DNA from 3 places in the Oceanobacillus sp. MO10714A genome. Region 1 is predicted to be linked to each of the others. Evidence: riboswitches for the same ligand, from Rfam matches in the RefSeq annotation. Region 1 holds a riboswitch; each other region holds the start of a gene.

Evidence for each region. A riboswitch is a leader RNA that binds a small molecule or an ion and turns the genes downstream of it on or off. The one in region 1 is predicted to bind cobalamin.
Region 2: another riboswitch for cobalamin. It lies ahead of SPD53_RS12660 (ribonucleoside-diphosphate reductase subunit alpha); the one in region 1 lies ahead of SPD53_RS08300 (DUF4430 domain-containing protein).
Region 3: another riboswitch for cobalamin. It lies ahead of SPD53_RS16100 (ABC transporter substrate-binding protein); the one in region 1 lies ahead of SPD53_RS08300 (DUF4430 domain-containing protein).

Annotation. Positions count from the first base shown of each region.
Region 1 covers NZ_JAXHDC010000010.1:25,433-31,341, forward strand. Annotated here, with positions in the region: gene SPD53_RS08290 (energy-coupling factor transporter transmembrane component T) at 1-57, opposite strand, end outside; gene SPD53_RS08295 (DUF4430 domain-containing protein) at 72-923, opposite strand; gene SPD53_RS08300 (DUF4430 domain-containing protein) at 1,295-3,763, opposite strand; cobalamin riboswitch at 3,909-4,093, opposite strand; gene SPD53_RS08305 (GNAT family N-acetyltransferase) at 4,363-4,824, opposite strand; gene SPD53_RS08310 (ATP-binding cassette domain-containing protein) at 5,251-5,909, shown strand, end outside.
Region 2 covers NZ_JAXHDC010000025.1:19,529-25,437, forward strand. Annotated here, with positions in the region: gene SPD53_RS12650 (ribonucleotide-diphosphate reductase subunit beta) at 1-463, opposite strand, end outside; gene SPD53_RS12655 (flavodoxin) at 507-974, opposite strand; gene SPD53_RS12660 (ribonucleoside-diphosphate reductase subunit alpha) at 1,068-3,302, opposite strand; cobalamin riboswitch at 3,435-3,628, opposite strand; gene SPD53_RS12665 (sigma-54 interaction domain-containing protein) at 3,775-5,181, opposite strand; gene pruA (L-glutamate gamma-semialdehyde dehydrogenase) at 5,387-5,909, shown strand, end outside.
Region 3 covers NZ_JAXHDC010000044.1:5,583-11,491, reverse strand. Annotated here, with positions in the region: gene cdaA (diadenylate cyclase CdaA) at 1-19, shown strand, start outside; gene SPD53_RS16110 (CdaR family protein) at 12-1,238, shown strand; gene glmM (phosphoglucosamine mutase) at 1,286-2,629, shown strand; cobalamin riboswitch at 3,619-3,805, shown strand; gene SPD53_RS16100 (ABC transporter substrate-binding protein) at 3,918-4,910, shown strand; gene SPD53_RS16095 (FecCD family ABC transporter permease) at 4,900-5,909, shown strand, end outside.

The DNA of each region.
Region 1 (5,909 bases):
AATGATGTAGTAGAGCAATAGGACAAATGGGTGAAAGGAACGGAATCCTCTAAGCATGTATCATCCATCCTTTAATCTTCCAAGTAATTCTTTGTGTATCTCCAGTGCACTTTATACCCGTCAAAAATCTCATAGGCATCAGCACTTCGCGGAATCATAATTCCTTCAACGAAAACATTCCAGCCACTAAGCGGACCTGCATCAAATTCACCGAGACCACCGATGCTTTTTACATAAGCGGTTGCCCCAGAACCGGTATAATCAACACTAATCCCTTTACTGTTTAATGCACGTAATGTAGCGGCAAGAGCTGTTTCACCGTCCGTAATTTCAACTTCAGTCGGTGCTAGATTTGGTCCGTTTAAGTCACCTGGACTTTCAACCGATACGAATGCTGTAGTTTTGGGAGCAGGTTTTGATTCTTCTTTCGGTTTAGGGTCGGAGTTAGGTTGTTTTTTCTTAGGCTGACTAGGTGTATTGGTATTTTTGCTATCGCTCGATTTAGATGTACCCGTATTTGCAGACTGCTTATTGGAGTTTCCCGCTGAATGGTTGGTATGATCCTTTTGCTGATTGGTATTAGGTGTTGACTCATTTGAATTAGTAGATTCATTCGTTGATTGGTTTGCGTCCGTCTTGGTTGTTGTCGATTCGCTGTCCGTATCCTCCGATGCATCTGCAACTGTACTTTCTTTCTCTTCTTTCTTGGTATTTTCCTCTGATGCTTCACCCTCCACTGCATCTTCATCATCAGCTTCTTCAGTGTTAGAACCAACTTTGATTAATTCTTTCGTTTCCATAGAGATTGCCGATGTTGGAATAACTGATATCTTCTCCACTTGGATGGCTGCTTGCTGGCCACCACATGCCACAAGTAGAATCAAGGAAAAGGTGATAAGGGCTAAACGGAATAGCTGTTTCATAACAAACATCCTTTCTTTAAAAAGGGTAGGATAATCCGCTGGAAGTCAGCGGATTATCGCATAAAGTGAAACTTCAATCAGTGGGGGTTTCCTTCCCCCCACTGATTGTTAGTTGAACAGAATCAGGTATTTACGGACTGTTTACCCCACCTTCACATGTTGGATTTCCCTCCTGTGTAGAGGTGGGGGTATTACAGACCGTTAATACGTGATAAAGTGAAACTTCAATCAGTGGAGGTTTTTCTTCATCCCCACTGATTGTTAGTTGTACGAATCGGGGTGTTAGCGTCCGTTATCTCCCATCTAAACTTTTTCGAAGACCCTAAAGTTTTGAGGTGGGAGTTTTACGGACGGTTACACCGGGATAAATATTACTCTGTAACTTTATTTCTGCGCTTGATATACAATAGAGCACCGGCTGCGATTAGGATGAATCCTAATGCCAAGAGATTAAACATGTTTGTTGCTGTCATTGGTAGTTTTTTACCTTTTTTATCTTTGTCATTATCTACTGGTGGCGGGGTTGCTCCGTCTTTATCATCGTCGGCAGGATCTTTCTGTCCTGTATCATGTTTAAATACTCCAAATGTGCTAAGGTGATCGGTTGTTAGGGTGACAAATCCTGCTGTCGGATCATAAGTGCTGCCAGATAAAACGTCCCAGCTTTCCGTTTCTTCATTGAAATGGAATGCTTTTACTTGGTTAGCATCGAGGCCTTTCACTGCGTCTGCGTCAGTTGCTAAGCTAATGATAATATCATGATCAAACTCGGAAACAATCGTTCCATCCACGGTTAAGGTAAAGTCATAGACAGCACCGATTGCCTCTGCAACATCTTGTTCAGCGAGATTGACTTCAATTGTTTCACCAATTTCACGTAATTGTTTCACTACAGGAACAGGAATCGTGATGATCGTATCTCCGTTAATAATAATGAGTGGCTTGTTTGCCTGAACAAGGTGGTCGGCAGCTTCAGCTTCTACCGCAACTGAAAAGTTAGCTAATTTGTCTGTATGATCTGGTGTTACAACGACAGCATGTTCGTTTTCATATTGGTGCAGGTTGTCTTTTGTTATGATAACTTTATTCGGATCGTCAGATGGATTGTTTTTATCTTTGTCACCATCGTTATCCCCGTTATCACCGTCATCCTCGTCATCGCCAGGCTCTTGCGGATCTTCTTTCTTATCAAACTTAAACACTGGACCAGTACCGTTCTTGAATTGATCATAGGCAACTAATGCTAATGCCCCTTGGTTGATTGCGAAAACACTTGAAACATCATCTTCCGGTAAATGTTTAAAGCTGCCATCTTCCATTTGGAAGCTGATGAGGTGTTCTAGTAAGTTTCCGCCAGATTTTGTAAAGGCATCGCTTGTTGCGTCAACTCCGACAGCGGACAGGCCGATAATAACCATTGCAGCGGATTCCGCTGAGTATCCGCCATTAAACACTTCATCGTATCCGCCTTTATCCCCTTGTTGTTTGCTCATAGCTTTAACTGCTCGGTCAAGTGCAGCCTTCACGTCCGCATCATCCGCATAAGCGCTTAAAGCAAGCAGGCCCATCCCAGTAATATCCGGGCTTGGTCTTTCACCAAAGAAGGACCAGCCGCCTGCATCCAGCTCCATCTCAAGGAATGCTTCAATGATGCTGTCCCGTGTCCAGTCTGTACCTTCTGGGGTGGGATAATTGAAACTATCAATTGCGAGCAAGCTATAAACGAGTTGGTTACTTAATGGCATTTTTTCATTCAGTAACATCTCAATCAAGTTGATGCCGTTTATATCTGTTGCATCATACCCGGCAGAAGTTAAGATAATAATGTTTTTTGCAATTTCTGTAGCATTCCCTGAGTAATCATCATTGATGGAAGCGGCTACTTCTTCGGCCATGTCATTTGAAACATCAGCACCAGCAGAGTGAAGGGCGGAGAATCCGTACCAGTCCATTTCAGCTGGATTGGACGAGAGATAATTGATTACAGCTTGCAGGGCTTCTGTATAATCTTTATCCGCAACTACCTGTTCTTTATCTTTTTTCTTATCTTTTTCATTTACAGGTGGCTCTTCTGATTTCTCATCTTCTTTATCAGCCGGTTCTTCCGGTTCACACGAGTCATCGACGACAAGTTCAAGCGTGTCGCCATCTTTAACCGTATGACCGAGTAACCCAACTTGCATCATGTCGCCATTCATATAGGTCGACCAGTATTCACAATCTCTTTCTAATGGTTCACCTAAGTAATTCACAAATGTTAAGTATTCGGAATCAACGCTCACATCTACTTTTACATTTTGATTTGCAGCAGCTTTAATTAGAGCGTCATAGGCAGTCGTGTATTGTGGCATGGATACAGTAGTTTCTGTAATAACTGTCTCCCCATTTGCATCTACTGCAGAAACCGCAACATCAAATACTTGAGGTTCGGCTGCAAGGTCTGTAAGAATAAATTGAATATTATCCCCGTTCGTTACTTCAGTTGAACTTGCTCCCATGTCTTGGAATAGACCATTCACATAAAAGGACCAGAAGTTCGATTCGGGATCAGCAGCTACTCCGCCAATACCCGTAATCATCTCGCCAAAGTCATAGCTGTCCCATTCGAGTTGATCATCTACTTCTCTAATCACATCAAAGGCAGTATCCCCATTTGAAATTTCCACTGCTATAGTGTCTAATACTGCAGAACCATCTTCATCAACAGCGGAGATGGTGACAGCATTCTCCAAGTTTGCTGCATTTACGGTTTGCAGGCCGAATAATCCAGATTGCGAGAGAAATAGAATGGCAGTCATCACCACGATAAACAGTTGCTGTAATCTACTATTTCGAACCATTTGTGTACCCCCATCTTACGTATTTTTACCAATAAAAAAACATCTCTACCTTTAGAGATGTATAACAAAGCAAGCGTTATCAATCATGGATCAATCCATAATACATAACTACTATCAGCCACACCTCCTATCCTCGTAGGTTTATAAATTGGCGCTAAAATAGGCAGGTCTCCTGGCTTATGTTCATCGCTCTCCATTGCCTTCCCATAATAAAACAGTGGCTTATGAATGAAGAACTCGCATTTACAGTGGCGGGACCGCGCCGGATTTTCACCGACTTCCCTTTTCATGATTTTAAAATAAAAATCAACCTATTTTTTCGCATATTTAGTTGTTGAAAGGGGAGAAAAAGTTTCTCCAGATACTATGTATAAACTATGACTTAAGTATAGCAAAAATTATGAGTTTGTCTATGGGAGGAAAGAAAAGGACTTTCTTCATTAACAATTCAACTAGCTGCCGATATAAATAATGTACCCACGCAATAGCTGCTCAATTTGATAACGATAAAGGTTAGTGAATCCATAGTTAACTAATATTATCAATCAAATGTTTGTTTTAACAAATTCTCATTTATATAGTGCTAGATTCAGGATTTGTTACAGTTTTAATTTCATGCCCTCGTGCGTTGCTCTAAATCCTAATTGTTCATAGAATCGCCGTGCCTCTGTTCTTTTTTTATCAGTCGTAAGCTGGATCAAATGACAGCCGCGTTCTTTTGCTCGTTCGATTGCCCATTGAATTAGCAGCTTGCCCACACCTTGTCCACGTGCGGAAGCAGATATCCTGACACCTTCAATCGTTGCACGCCAGCCTCCTTGGTAAGTGATGGAAGGCGTAAAGGTGATTTGCTGCACTCCGATGATCTCCTTGCCAATACACGCTACAATCAATTCATTATTTGGATCTGAATCAATTGCAAAAAAGGCTTCTCGATAACGATTTGGGAGAGGTTTTTCGTACTTCTCCCGAGAAGCACCAAGTACATCATCCGCAAGCAAGGCGACGATACGTTCCAAATCCTCTACGGTTGCTTTCCTAAAACTAATGTCAGATTCCATTCTCATTTCCCCCCCAGTTTATTGAGAAATTCCTATATAATATTTATTTTCACTATAAGTATATAGAAATAGCCTAATTACTCAACTTTAAAGATTGAAAAATTGGCCTTTCATCACTATTCATGAGTTTCGTATCTGGGATAAATTCATCGATGTATTCATCATCGCCGTTTTTTAATTGGTAATCCATCGGGATCTCTTTTACATTTTTTAAAAAAGAGGGATTTTCAAATACTAATTGAAAACTTAACCTGACTTTATTGGCATCTGAAAAGTGCTTATCTAGCGTTATCCTAATTTCATGCACTTATCAGAATCAGGGGCTTTTTTTATTACAAAAATACTGCTCATCATATTTTTTACCTATACTATTAGAGTGTGATAATATTAGCATTGGTTAACGGTTAAAGGAGCGAGGGCGATAACATGTCAGCAAATAAAGATGAAATCATATTACGAGGATTAAAAGAAAATAACTTGAAAAATATAGATTTGAATCTGCCAAAAGAGAAGATCATCGTTTTCACAGGCCTTTCCGGTTCTGGAAAAAGCTCAGTCGTCTTTGATACATTAGCTACCGAGAGCAGAAGACAGATGACATTGAATTACCCTCACTATGTCCGGAATCAAATGCCGAAGTTTGAGCGTCCCCAAGCTGATCTTATGCAGAATTTAAGCCCGGTTGTTGTCGTGGAACAGCGGCAAGCAGGAGGAAATTCACGTTCAACGGTCGGCACGTATATGGATATCCATCCATTGATTCGCTTATTGTTCTCTAGGATTGGTGGACCGACAATTGGCTCTGCGACTGACTTTTCTAGTCAAAGTGCGTTCGGCAGTTGTCCGGAATGTAGCGGCTTTGGCGAGGTCATTGCACCAGATTTGAGAAAAATTGTAGATGAAGAGAAGTCACTCCGGGAATACGCGGTAAAATTTAAACCATTATCTCCTTCTGGCTGGCAAGGTAGATGGATGATGACATGCGGTTTATTTGATCCGGATAAACCAATCAAAGATTACCCGGAAGACAAGCGTCGTCTGTTATTATATGGCCCGCCAAAGGGGAAGAAAGTGAATGCACCCTT
Region 2 (5,909 bases), on a different contig from region 1:
GTTTTAGGAGAACTGGATCTGTCCGGCCTAACTCGAATGACTTATTCTGTTCATCCAACGACACGACAGATGATAAAACATACGAGTAGCTCTCATTATGCACAGCCTCTTGCTGCGAAATTACAGCCATAATGGATTGTACGGATGGATCGGTTGCGTATAAAGATAATAACAAGGCCGTCCGTGTCTGTGGTGCATCTAACGTAGACAGTAATCCGATAATCTTCAAATAGGCATCCTGTTCATCCTTCGTCAACTCGGGAAACTGCCTAATATCGGAAGACATATTGATTTCATCCGCTTGCCAGTAGTTTCCTAGTAACTTTTTGTAAATCTGATACCAATGGGGATATGCAATATCATTCCAATTTAAAATACCACTGGACTTCCCCCCAAAAATCCCTGTTGATTTATTAGGGTTTTTTGGTTCTAACGTTCTAGCTTTTTTTAAAACTACAGTCATATTTGTATTCCCTGCCTCTTTTAATTTTCTATTCTTACTCACTCTATACGCCTACTGTCACCCAGCTCTTCTGCTCTTTTTCTTTTCTTACACTTTCTACAATTCCATCTACCCAATTGGAAACTTTTATCTCCTGGCTTCCCCTTGGGGACTGTTCTATTTTCAAACCTTCCCATGGACTATTGTAAAATCTAGCTAGTTTCGTAACTGCAAGACAGAACATCTCTTCCCCGCCAAATTGGGTTTCGCCTGAGCCAAACACGGCAATATTATCCGGCTTATAGCCGACATCTGCTACAAAGTCTTTTACTTCAGCCGGGGTACTACCCAGATCCCAAGTAAACGTCCCTAACATGACGACATCGTAATTACTTAACTCAGGAAAATAGGCACCCATACCAATTTCATATAATTCAGGTTGATAACCGTGATGATTTAATCGATCCTGGATCATCTCCGCTATTTCCTCGGTATTGCCACTAAAACTATGATAAGCAATGAGTATCTTCATTTATTTCACTCCTGTTTATAACGTACGATTAATCCCTTTGTCATCGATTCCTTTGGGCAGAGATATGGGAAAGTAAAAACTTTCCCATATCCATTATTGACACCACTCACATTCTTCAATATCTGTAGAAGAAGAGCGTACATAGTAAGTTGTTTTCAGTCCGCTCTTCCAAGCCTGTAGATGCAAGTCTAGTAAAACAGAAGCCCGGATCGTGTTCGGCACATACATGTTAAATGAAATCCCTTGGTCTACGTGTTTCTGGCGCATTGCATTCTGTTTCACCGACCAGCGCTGGTCAACAATATAAGCGGAACGTCTGTAGATATGGTAATTATTGTGGTCCATATCTGGTGCCGTTACAGGCATTTTAAAGTCTTTCTTCTCTTCATGATAGAAAGGTTTAAACACTGGGTCGATTCCTGCAGTAGAGCCGGCAATAATCGAAGTAGACGCATTCGGTGCAACAGCCATTACATAACCATTGCGGATTCCGGTTTCTTTCACCCGCTCCTTCAATGCCATCCACTCTTCGGAATCATCGTACCCTCTGTTATCAAAGTACTCTCCTGTACTCCATTTACTTCCTTCAAATACTTGATAGCTGCCTTTTTCTTCCGCTAAATCTGCTGATGCAGAAATCGCTAAGTAGGCGATTTTTTCATAAATTGCATCGGTATATTCTACAGCTTGCTCTGATTCCCACTCAATTCCTTCTTTTGCAAGCAGATGGTGGAATCCAAATGTACCTAGACCAATCGCTCTATACTTTTGGTTCGTGAGCGTTGCTTGTAATAATGGCAGCGTATTGATATCAATGACATTATCAAGCATGCGAACTTGAATTTTGATGAGGCGTTCCAATACATTATCTGGTACAGCCTTTCCTAAGTTGACGGAGCTCAGGTTACAAACAACAAAATCACCAGGCTTGTATTTTTTCACAACGGCATTTTCTTCCGTGAGATATTGCTGGACAAACTCTGTCGGGGATTGGTTTTGCGTAATCTCCGTACATAAATTCGTGCAATAAATCATCCCAGTATGAGAGTTCGCATTCCGGCGGTTCACTTCATCTCGGTAAAACATGAATGGTGCCCCTGTTTCAAGCTGGGACCGCATGATTCTCTTCATAATTTCAATTGCAGGTACTTTCTTTTTCGAATCTAAATTAGCGTTAATGCATGCTTGATATTTCTTGCGCCATTCTCCATCACCTTTCTTCTCATCGTAGAAATCTTCTAGAGAGAAGCCCATCACCTCACGAACTTCATGAGGGTCAAATAAATACCAGTCTCCTCTGTTCTCCACTTGTTCCATAAATAAGTCTGGCATACTTACCCCTGTGTAGATATCATGGGCTCGTAATCTTTCGTCCCCATTATTTAGCTTCAAATCAAGAAATTCCTCAATATCGCGATGCCATACATCTAAATAAACCGAAATTGCACCTTTTCTAGTACCAAGCTGATCAACACTTACCGCCGTGTTATTTAACTGTTTAATCCATGGTACAACCCCACTAGACATCCCTTTAAATCCTCTAATTGAACTGCCCCTCGCTCGGACTTTACCCATGTAAACCCCAATTCCACCGCCATTTTTCGACAGTTGGGCAACATCGCTATTACTATCATAAATGCCTTCTAAACTATCATTTACCGTATCGATAAAACAACTCGACAATTGCCCGTGACTCTTCCCTGCATTAGCCAATGTTGGTGTCGCAACCGTCATATATAAATTACTCAGCGCCCAGTATGCTTCTAGAACGTGCTTCGTGCGACCCTCAGCTGGTTCTTCTTGCATAAGATGCATCGCAATAACCATCCAGCGCTCTTGTGGCAATTCATAGATATTCTTTTCATGATCCATTGCAAGATAACGAGTTGCCAATGTATAAATGCCAGGGTACGTAAATAATAAATCCCTTTCCTGTTCAAGTGACTCACCAAAATAATCAATTTCCTCTTTCGTGTAGCTTGAAAGAAGATTAGTAGAATAAATTCCTTTATCGGTCAATTGCTTTAATAAATCGTAGAAGGGACCATACGAAAGAGAAGCGTCATAACCCCTATTTTCTGCAGCCTTTTGATAGAGTTCATGCAAATAAATTCGTGTAGCAAAATAAGTCCAGTCTGGTGATACTTCGTCTATATTTTCAAGGGCATGGTTAATTAGAGCATCATAAAATTCATCCCTCATTTGGTCAGAATTCCAGAGTCCTTCCACTTTTTCTTTATATTTTTCGGTTTGAATATTTAATCCCTTGGCCCATTCATCAATTAATTCAATCCCTTTAGAACTTTTAGTTTGACTCATTGTTTGCATTTTATTTCCTCCCTTTATGTAAACACATTAAAAAAACCGTTCATTTTCGGGATGAACGGCAGGAAAAAACGACAAAATGCATAAAAAAATACACACTTCTTATCGTTTTACCTTTCTTACACCCCGAAGAAACAAAACTTGCAAGTTATGGCAGGTCTCCTGGCTTGTGCTTCTTCCTACTATAGCCCTTCCCATATCGTCACCTAACAGCAAGCGATATAGTGGTTTACTAATTCGTCCACACGTACAGTTGCGGGGGCAGCTCCAGCTTTTAACTGGATTCCCTTTTAAACAGTTATCTTGTCACCATTACTTATATACTACATTTAGTATTAAATTGCCTTGTCAAGCACTATATATTGAATTCTATCATAGAGTATACCCGTTTTCAACAATTAATAACTTACGAAAAGGTTCCGTTAGCTGAAGGAAAATTTACTCAAATGTTACAGACCGTTAATACGTGCTAAATTTAAATATTAAATTTCTTTATGCGATATTGAAGGCTCTGTCTGCTTATACCTAGAATCTTTGCAGCTTGTGTTATATTATAGTTATTTTCTAAAAGTGTTCGTTTAATATATTCCTTTTCCAACTGTTCCATTCTAACTCGCAGCTTTCTCGAATGAAAATCGTTTATAGGGGGACTATCCTTGCTGTTTCTATCATTGTCTCTCTTATATTTATTATGGTTTCGAAAACGAGTGGGTAAATGATGAACTTGAATTTCCTTTTCTTCAACTACTAGATTCATCGCACCTTCAATAGTATGCTCTAACTCCCTTACATTCCCTGGCCAGTCGTGTTCATAGAGTAATTCTTTTGCTTCCTCACTAACATTCTTTATATTCATTTGAAAAAGTGTATTGTATTTATGAATGAATTCCGTCGTTAAAGGCATAATATCTATTTTTCTTTCACGCAAAGGGGGGATGAATAAAGTTACGACACTCAAACGATAAAATAAATCTTTTCTTATTCGATTTTCCATAATCATATCGGCAGGGTCTTCATTAATCGTTGCGATAATACGAACGTCCACCTTTTTATCCTTTGTATCCCCTATTCTTCTTACTGTTCTTTCTTGCAGCACTCTCAAGAGTTTTGCTTGAAGGGAAGCGTCTAAAGAATTAATCTCGTCAAGTAACAAAGTTCCACCATCTGCTTGTTCAAATAGACCGGGTGAATCTATCGCATCCGTGAAGGCCCCTTTCTTTGTACCAAATAATAAACTCTCCATTAAACTTTCGGGTATTGCTGCACAATTCTGGGCGACAAAAGGAGCAGATGACCTCGCACTACCATTATGGATACTTTGCGCAAATAATTCCTTACCAGTTCCTGTTTCGCCAACAATAAGAACAGATGAAGTTGTTCGAGTTGCTAGTTTTGCATCTTCAATTACCGTAGCAAATTCTTCACTATCTCCAATAATTTGATCAAATGTAAATTTGGTGTTTTTCCTCTGTAACACATTTTCCTTAATAACTTGTTCTAATTGAGTGATATCTTTTGCTATCTCGACTGCCTCAGTAATCTTTCCATCTTTTATAATTGGAAAAGTATCATTAATTGTCGTGATTTCTTTTCCAATATTATTAAAGTAAGTTTGTTTAATCCCTCTAGTTTCTTTCCCGGTTGTTAATGTATGGACAAGTGTACTATGCTGATTTTCCTTAAATGAAAAAACTTCTAATACATCCTTATCCAATACGTCAGCTGCTTCCATTGATTCAATTTCCATCATTTTTTTGTTATAAATAATTGTTTTCCCTTGATTATTAATTACGTGGATACCAACATTCACTTCATCCAGCAACTGTTCATATAGTTTATTTCTATGCTTTAGTGCTTGCAGATCCATTACATCATTTCCCATGAAAGTGTTCCCTCCCTATTATCAGCTTAATGGAAATATACTGTAATAGCAAAATAATTTTGCACGGTTATGCGCTTTTTAAAAATAACGCAAATTTATTTTGCATCTCTTTTTATTAAAACCTTGATAAGTCAACACTTAAATAGTTGGCATGATTTTTGCTATTTATACAAGCAAGCGAAATTTTATAAGGAGAGTGGATTCTATGTTAACACCGTATAAGCACGAACCATTTACAGACTTCTCAATAGAGAGCAATCGCAAAAGATTGGAATCTGAGTTAGAAAAAATTGAAAGAAAACTCGGGGGAACTTATGACCTCTTAATAGATGGAGAAAAAGTACTTACTGAAGAAAAGATCACTTCTATTAATCCGGGGAAAAAAGAAGAAATAATTGGATACGTTGCCAAGGCGAATCAGGAACATGCTGAAAAAGCTGTGCAAGCAGCGAATCAAGCTTTCCAAACTTGGAGATATACGAATGCAATTGACCGGGCGAATATTTTAATACGGACTGCAGCAATTATCCGTCGCAGAAAGAGTGAATTTACAGCTTTACTGATTAAAGAGGCTGGAAAACCATGGAACGAAGCCGATGCTGATATTGCAGAGGGTATTGACTTTATGGAGTATTATGCCCGACAAATGATTGAATTAGATAAAGGAAAAGAAATAAATAGTAGACCAGGGGAATACAATCGGTACCTCTATACCCCTTCAGGCGTTG
Region 3 (5,909 bases), on a different contig from region 1:
GGGGAATGAAAATGGATAATTGGTTTCAAAGTAAATGGTTTATTCGTGTATTAGCGCTTGGCTTTGCCATTACTTTATTTATTTTCGTGAATGTAGAATCCAATTCATCCAGCTCTGAATCTTCTATTCCGGGAAGGAATTTACAAACCCAAACACTTGATGATGTTCCAGTGGAAATCGATATTAATTCGGATGATTATGTCGTAAGTGGGGTTCCGGAATATGCAACTGTGACATTAGAAGGTTCTCCCGCAACGATTATGCCTGCTATTTTCAATCGTAATTTTACCGTCTACGTAGACCTACAGGGACTTGGAGAGGGAAATCATACGGTAGAATTGCAGCATACGGTTTCTGATGATATTAGCGTTTATATAGAGCCGAAAACAATCGAGGTATCCATCGAGGAAAGGGCAAGTCAGGAATACCCGATAACGGTGGAATTTTTAAATACCGATCAATTGCCGCCGGGAGTAGAGGTCGGGGGCTATGAATTAGATCAGTCCAGTGTCCAAATTACAACATCCAGAAGAATTATGGAACAAATCGGTGTCGTTAAAATTTATGTCGATGTGGCCGGACAGGAGACTTCGATTTCGAACCGAGAAGTACCGGTGAATGTGTATGATACGCAAGGAAATGAACTGCAAGTTCGCTTGGACCGGGAGACGGTTGTTATATCTGTTGATTTCGTGAGTCCAAGCAAAGTTGTTCCAATTGATATTGAAACAACCGGTGAATTACCAGAGGACTTTTCCTTGTTGTCCATTTCTGCTAATCTGGATGAGGTTGAGATTTTTGCAGTCAGTGACATTCTTGAACAAATTGATTCCATCTCAACGGAAGAAATCGATCTCTCGGAAATTACGGAATCTGGAACGATTGATGTTGGTTTCGATCTCCCGGATGGTGTATATACAGGAAAATTGGAAACAATTGAAGTAACGGTTGAAGTGGAAGAAGCACGGGTTCTAGAAGCCATGGCGATTGAAGAGGAAGAACTTGAGGACGGACTAGCTGTAACGTATGTCGAGCCAAGTAAAGCCGAAATGGATATTACCGTAACAGGAAATGAAACATTCCTTCGAGAGCTGAGTCCTGATGATTTCCGCGTCTTTGTTAATTTGGCAGGGCTTGAACCGGGTGAACATCTTGTGCCAGTTGAAGTGGAATGGGATGAGGTAGAAGATGTGACAGTTACTCCCGAGTTTGAGGAAATCACAGTTGAAATCGAATAGACTTAAGTAAGTGACTTTTAGATGGTTTATTAAAAGGAGAGGTATGAATGAAGAAGTATTTTGGGACCGATGGTGTCCGAGGTGTGGCGAATAAAGATTTAACACCGGAACTTGCCTATAAATTAGGTCGAATCGGCGGATATGTACTAACGAAGGAAAGGGAAAATCCGAAAGTGATCATCGGAAGAGATACACGTATCTCAGGTCATATGCTTGAAGGAGCTTTGCTCGCAGGCTTACTTTCTATCGGTGCAGAAGTCATGCGTCTCGGCGTCATCTCTACTCCAGGAGTGGCTTATTTAACGAAATCAATGAGTGCTGATGCAGGTATTATGATTTCCGCTTCGCACAATCCGGTGGAAGATAACGGAATTAAATTCTTCGGTCCGGATGGTTTTAAGTTGACGGATGAGCAGGAGGCAGAGATTGAAAAGCTTATCGATGAGGATGACGAACTTCCGCGACCGGTCGGAGCAAACATCGGTACAGTGAATGCTTATTTTGAAGGCGGACAAAAGTATATTTCTTTCTTAAAAGATACGATTGATAACGACTTTGACGGCCTTGCAATTGCTATCGACTGTGCACACGGTGCAACATCCAGTCTTGCAACTCATCTGTTTGCGGACCTCGAGGCAGACATTTACACGATTGGCACATCACCGAATGGCTTGAATATTAACGACGGTGTAGGTTCCACTCATCCAGAAGCGGTAAGAGAGCTTGTATTGGAAAAGGGCGCAGATATTGGTCTTGCATTTGACGGAGATGGTGACCGTTTAATTGCAGTCGATGAGAAAGGTAATATCGTTGATGGTGACCAAATCATGTATATTTGTGGAAAATATATGAAGTCAAAAGGCGTACTTCGTGAAGATACAATCGTCTCAACTGTCATGAGTAATATCGGTTTTTATAAAGCGCTTGAAGAGAATGGCATGCATAGTGATAAAACCGATGTAGGCGACCGCTATGTTATGGAGGAAATGCGTAGGGGCGGATTCAACCTTGGCGGAGAACAATCCGGTCATATCATTTTCCTCGATTTTATTACGACAGGTGACGGTATGCTAACTGCATTACAGCTTGTAAATGTTATGAAAGATACAGGGAAACCTTTATCGGAATTAGCTGGAGAGATGCAAGTATTCCCACAAGTTCTGAAAAACGTTAAAGTAACGGATAAGAATGAAGCATTGACCAACCCGCTTATTTTGGAAGAAATTGATGCGGTGGAAAAAGAACTCGGTGAAAATGGCCGTGTGCTCGTCCGTCCATCCGGAACCGAGCCACTTGTCCGTGTGATGGTCGAAGCGGAAACGAAAGAAGCATGTAATAAATATGCCGACCGTGTGGTTTCCGTGATTGAAAATTTACTTGGGTTAGAGTAATTGATTGAAAACTGCTTTCTGTCAAGGGACAAGGGAGCAGTTTTTTTGTGTTTATTTTACTATTGCTATATCCGCGCTTATGAGGAATGTTAATCGCTGTTAATTTCCCTATTCCGTGCTCCATCTCTTTTCAAGGGAAAGTAATCGCAGTTTACTTTCCCAATTCAGCGCTCCATCTCATCTTAAGGGAAACTAATCGGAGTTTATTTTCCCATTCCAGCGCTCCATCTATTCTCAAGGGAAAGTAATCGTCGTTTATTTTCCCATTCCAGCGCTCCATCTCATCTCAAGGGAAACTAATCGGAGTTTATTTTCTCATTCCAGCGTTCCATCTCTTCCCAAGGGAAAGTAATCGCCGTTTATTTTCCCAATCCAGCGCTCTATCTCATCTAAAGGGAAAATAATCGCCGTTTATTTTCCCAATCCAGCGCTCCATCTCCTCCCAAGGGAAAGTAACTGCCGTTTATTTTCCCAATCCAGCGCTCCGTCTCATCTCAAGGGAAAGTAATTGCCGTTTATTTTCCCATCCCAGCGTTCCATCTCCTCTCAAGGGAAAGTAACCGCCGTTTATTTTCCCATTTCAGCGCTCCATCTCCTCCCAAGGGAAAGTAACCGCCGTTTATTTTCCCATCCCAGAGCACCACCTCCTCCCAAGGGAAAGTAACTGCCGTTTATTTTCCCAATCCAGCGCTCCATCTCCTCTCAAGGGAAAGTAATCGCCGTTTATTTTCCCAATCCAGCTCTCTATCTCCTCACAAGGGAAAGCAACCGCAGTTTATTTTCCCTACATCGCATTCCGCTCCTTCGAATGGGAAAACACCCAGAATGCAGTTTGCTGAGGAATGGTAGAATCCTTCTTCCATTCATTCAATATCCTCGATAGAAAAAGTTAAATAAGATATTGATTTGCCTTCTTGCCCGGGCAAGAATAAAAAGATGACTTTCACATGAAAAAGGTGTACGATATGATATAGATTCATTTGATAAAATGAAATGCAATAGAAATAGGTGGATTCGATTGTTGAATTCTTAAAAGGGAAGTTGGTGTAAGTCCAACGCGGTCCCGCCACTGTATGTGCGAACGAGCTGTAAATACCACTGTGCGTTAAATGCATGGGAAGGTGCAGCGGAGTGATGAGCATGAGCCAGGAGACCTGCCTATTCTGTAACGCCAGCACTACGAGGATAGTCAGGTGATGGGTCTATATGGATGTATACCTATTTACTGAAGCATCTTCACACTGTGTGGGATGCTTTTTTTAATGAATTTATTATTGGAGGAATGGAAATGAAAAGATTATGGCAGGGTTTGCTGCTCGCGTTCTTACTTAGTCTGCTAGTTGCTTGCGGACAAGGCGCGACAGACAATGAAGATGCAACTGGAAATACAGGTAAAGATGAAACAACTGAAGAAGAGTCAACGAACGGTGATCATTATCCACTGACACTCACAGATGCAATAGATAATGAAATAACGCTTGAGGAAGAACCGGAGCGGATTGTTTCATTGATCCCGAGCAATACGGAAATTACATTTGCTTTAGGACAAGGGGATAAGGTAGTCGGTGTGTCGGATCATGATAATTATCCGGAAGAAGTACAGGAAATTGAAAAAATTGGCGGCATGGAATTGAATGTGGAACTGATCCTTAGCCTTGACCCGGATATTGTCCTCGCCCATGAATTAGGGGTGAGCAGTGCACAGGAAGCATTCGAACAACTTGAAACTGCAGGTATACCAGTATTCGTCGTTCAAGATGCGCAGGATATTGCGAGCACTTACGAGACGATTGAAACCATTGGACAAGTTATCGGTTCTAAAGAAGAGGCAGAAGAACTGATTGCGGAAATGGAAGCAGAATTTGAAGAGATTCGTGAGCTTACATCCGAGATAGCTGAGGAAGATATACGGACAGTTTTCTTTGAAAATTCCCCTGCACCGGATATTTATACAGCAGGTCAGCATACGTTTATTCATGAGCTGTTGGAAATGATTCATGCTGAAAATGCCGCTGGTGAGCATGAAGGATGGCTCGCGCTTGATCCAGAGGAAATCATTGAACTGAATCCGGATGTCATCATCACTTCCTACGGTGCATATATTGAAAATCCAGAAGAAGAGGTTCTTTCGCGAAATGGTTTTGATGTAGTTGAAGCAGTTACGAATGAAAGAGTTTATGATATTGATGCTGATTTGATTACTCGTTCCGGTCCGAGACTCACAGAAGGGGCAAAAGAATTAGCTGAAGCGGTTTATCCGGAGCTGTTTGATGAAGAGTAATGTAACAAAATATGGAATTTCTTTTACGCTTCTTATTGGAGCGATGCTTTTTGCCATCTCGATTGGCAGTGTATCCGTCCCGATTCTTGATATTGTTAAAGTGATTGGCAGCGAAGCCTTTCGCTTACCCGTTGGTGCTGATGTCGATCCAATGTATGTAAGTATTGTATACGAGATTCGTTTGCCACGAGTACTGTTGGCAGGACTTGTCGGGGCCTCACTCGCAATTGCGGGAGCGGCCTTCCAAGGACTGCTAAGGAATCCGCTCGCGGAACCATATATTCTTGGAGTATCTTCTGGGGCCTCCGTTGGTGCTGTTGCAACATTGTTTTTCGGAATATCACTACCGGTTATCGGGATGTTTACTTTGCCGTTTTTAAGCATTGTAACAGCGTTAGCGACCATTATAATTGTGCTTTACTTTGCACGAAAAATTGACCGGACGATGCGCGTAGAAACGATTATTCTTACGGGAATCATTTTCAGCGCGTTCTTAGGGTCGGTTATTTCATTAATTATCGCTTTAACAGGGGATGAGTTGCAGCAGATTATCGGTTGGCTGCTTGGCAGTGTATCGATGCGAGGCTGGCGCTATGTTGGAATCATTCTCCCTTTCTTTATTCTTGGCTCACTCATTTTATTAATGAATACAAAAGAACTGAATGCGATGTCGCTTGGCGAAGAACGGGCCCAGCATTTAGGCGTTGACGTTGGCAAAAGGAAAATGCTTATTCTTATTGCTGGTTCCATCCTCACAGGTGCAGCGGTTGCCGTATCCGGGACAATTGGCTTTGTCGGTTTAGTTATCCCGCATTTAACTAGAAAGCTATGGGGTTCTGATCATGTCCATTTGTTGCCGTTGTCGATGATTATTGGAGCGAGCTTTCTTATATTGACCGATTTATTATCGCGGACAATTATCTCACCTCAAGTATTGCCTGTCGGAGTGATTACAGCTTTAGTAGGTGCACCGGTATTTGCGATAATATTAATTAAACA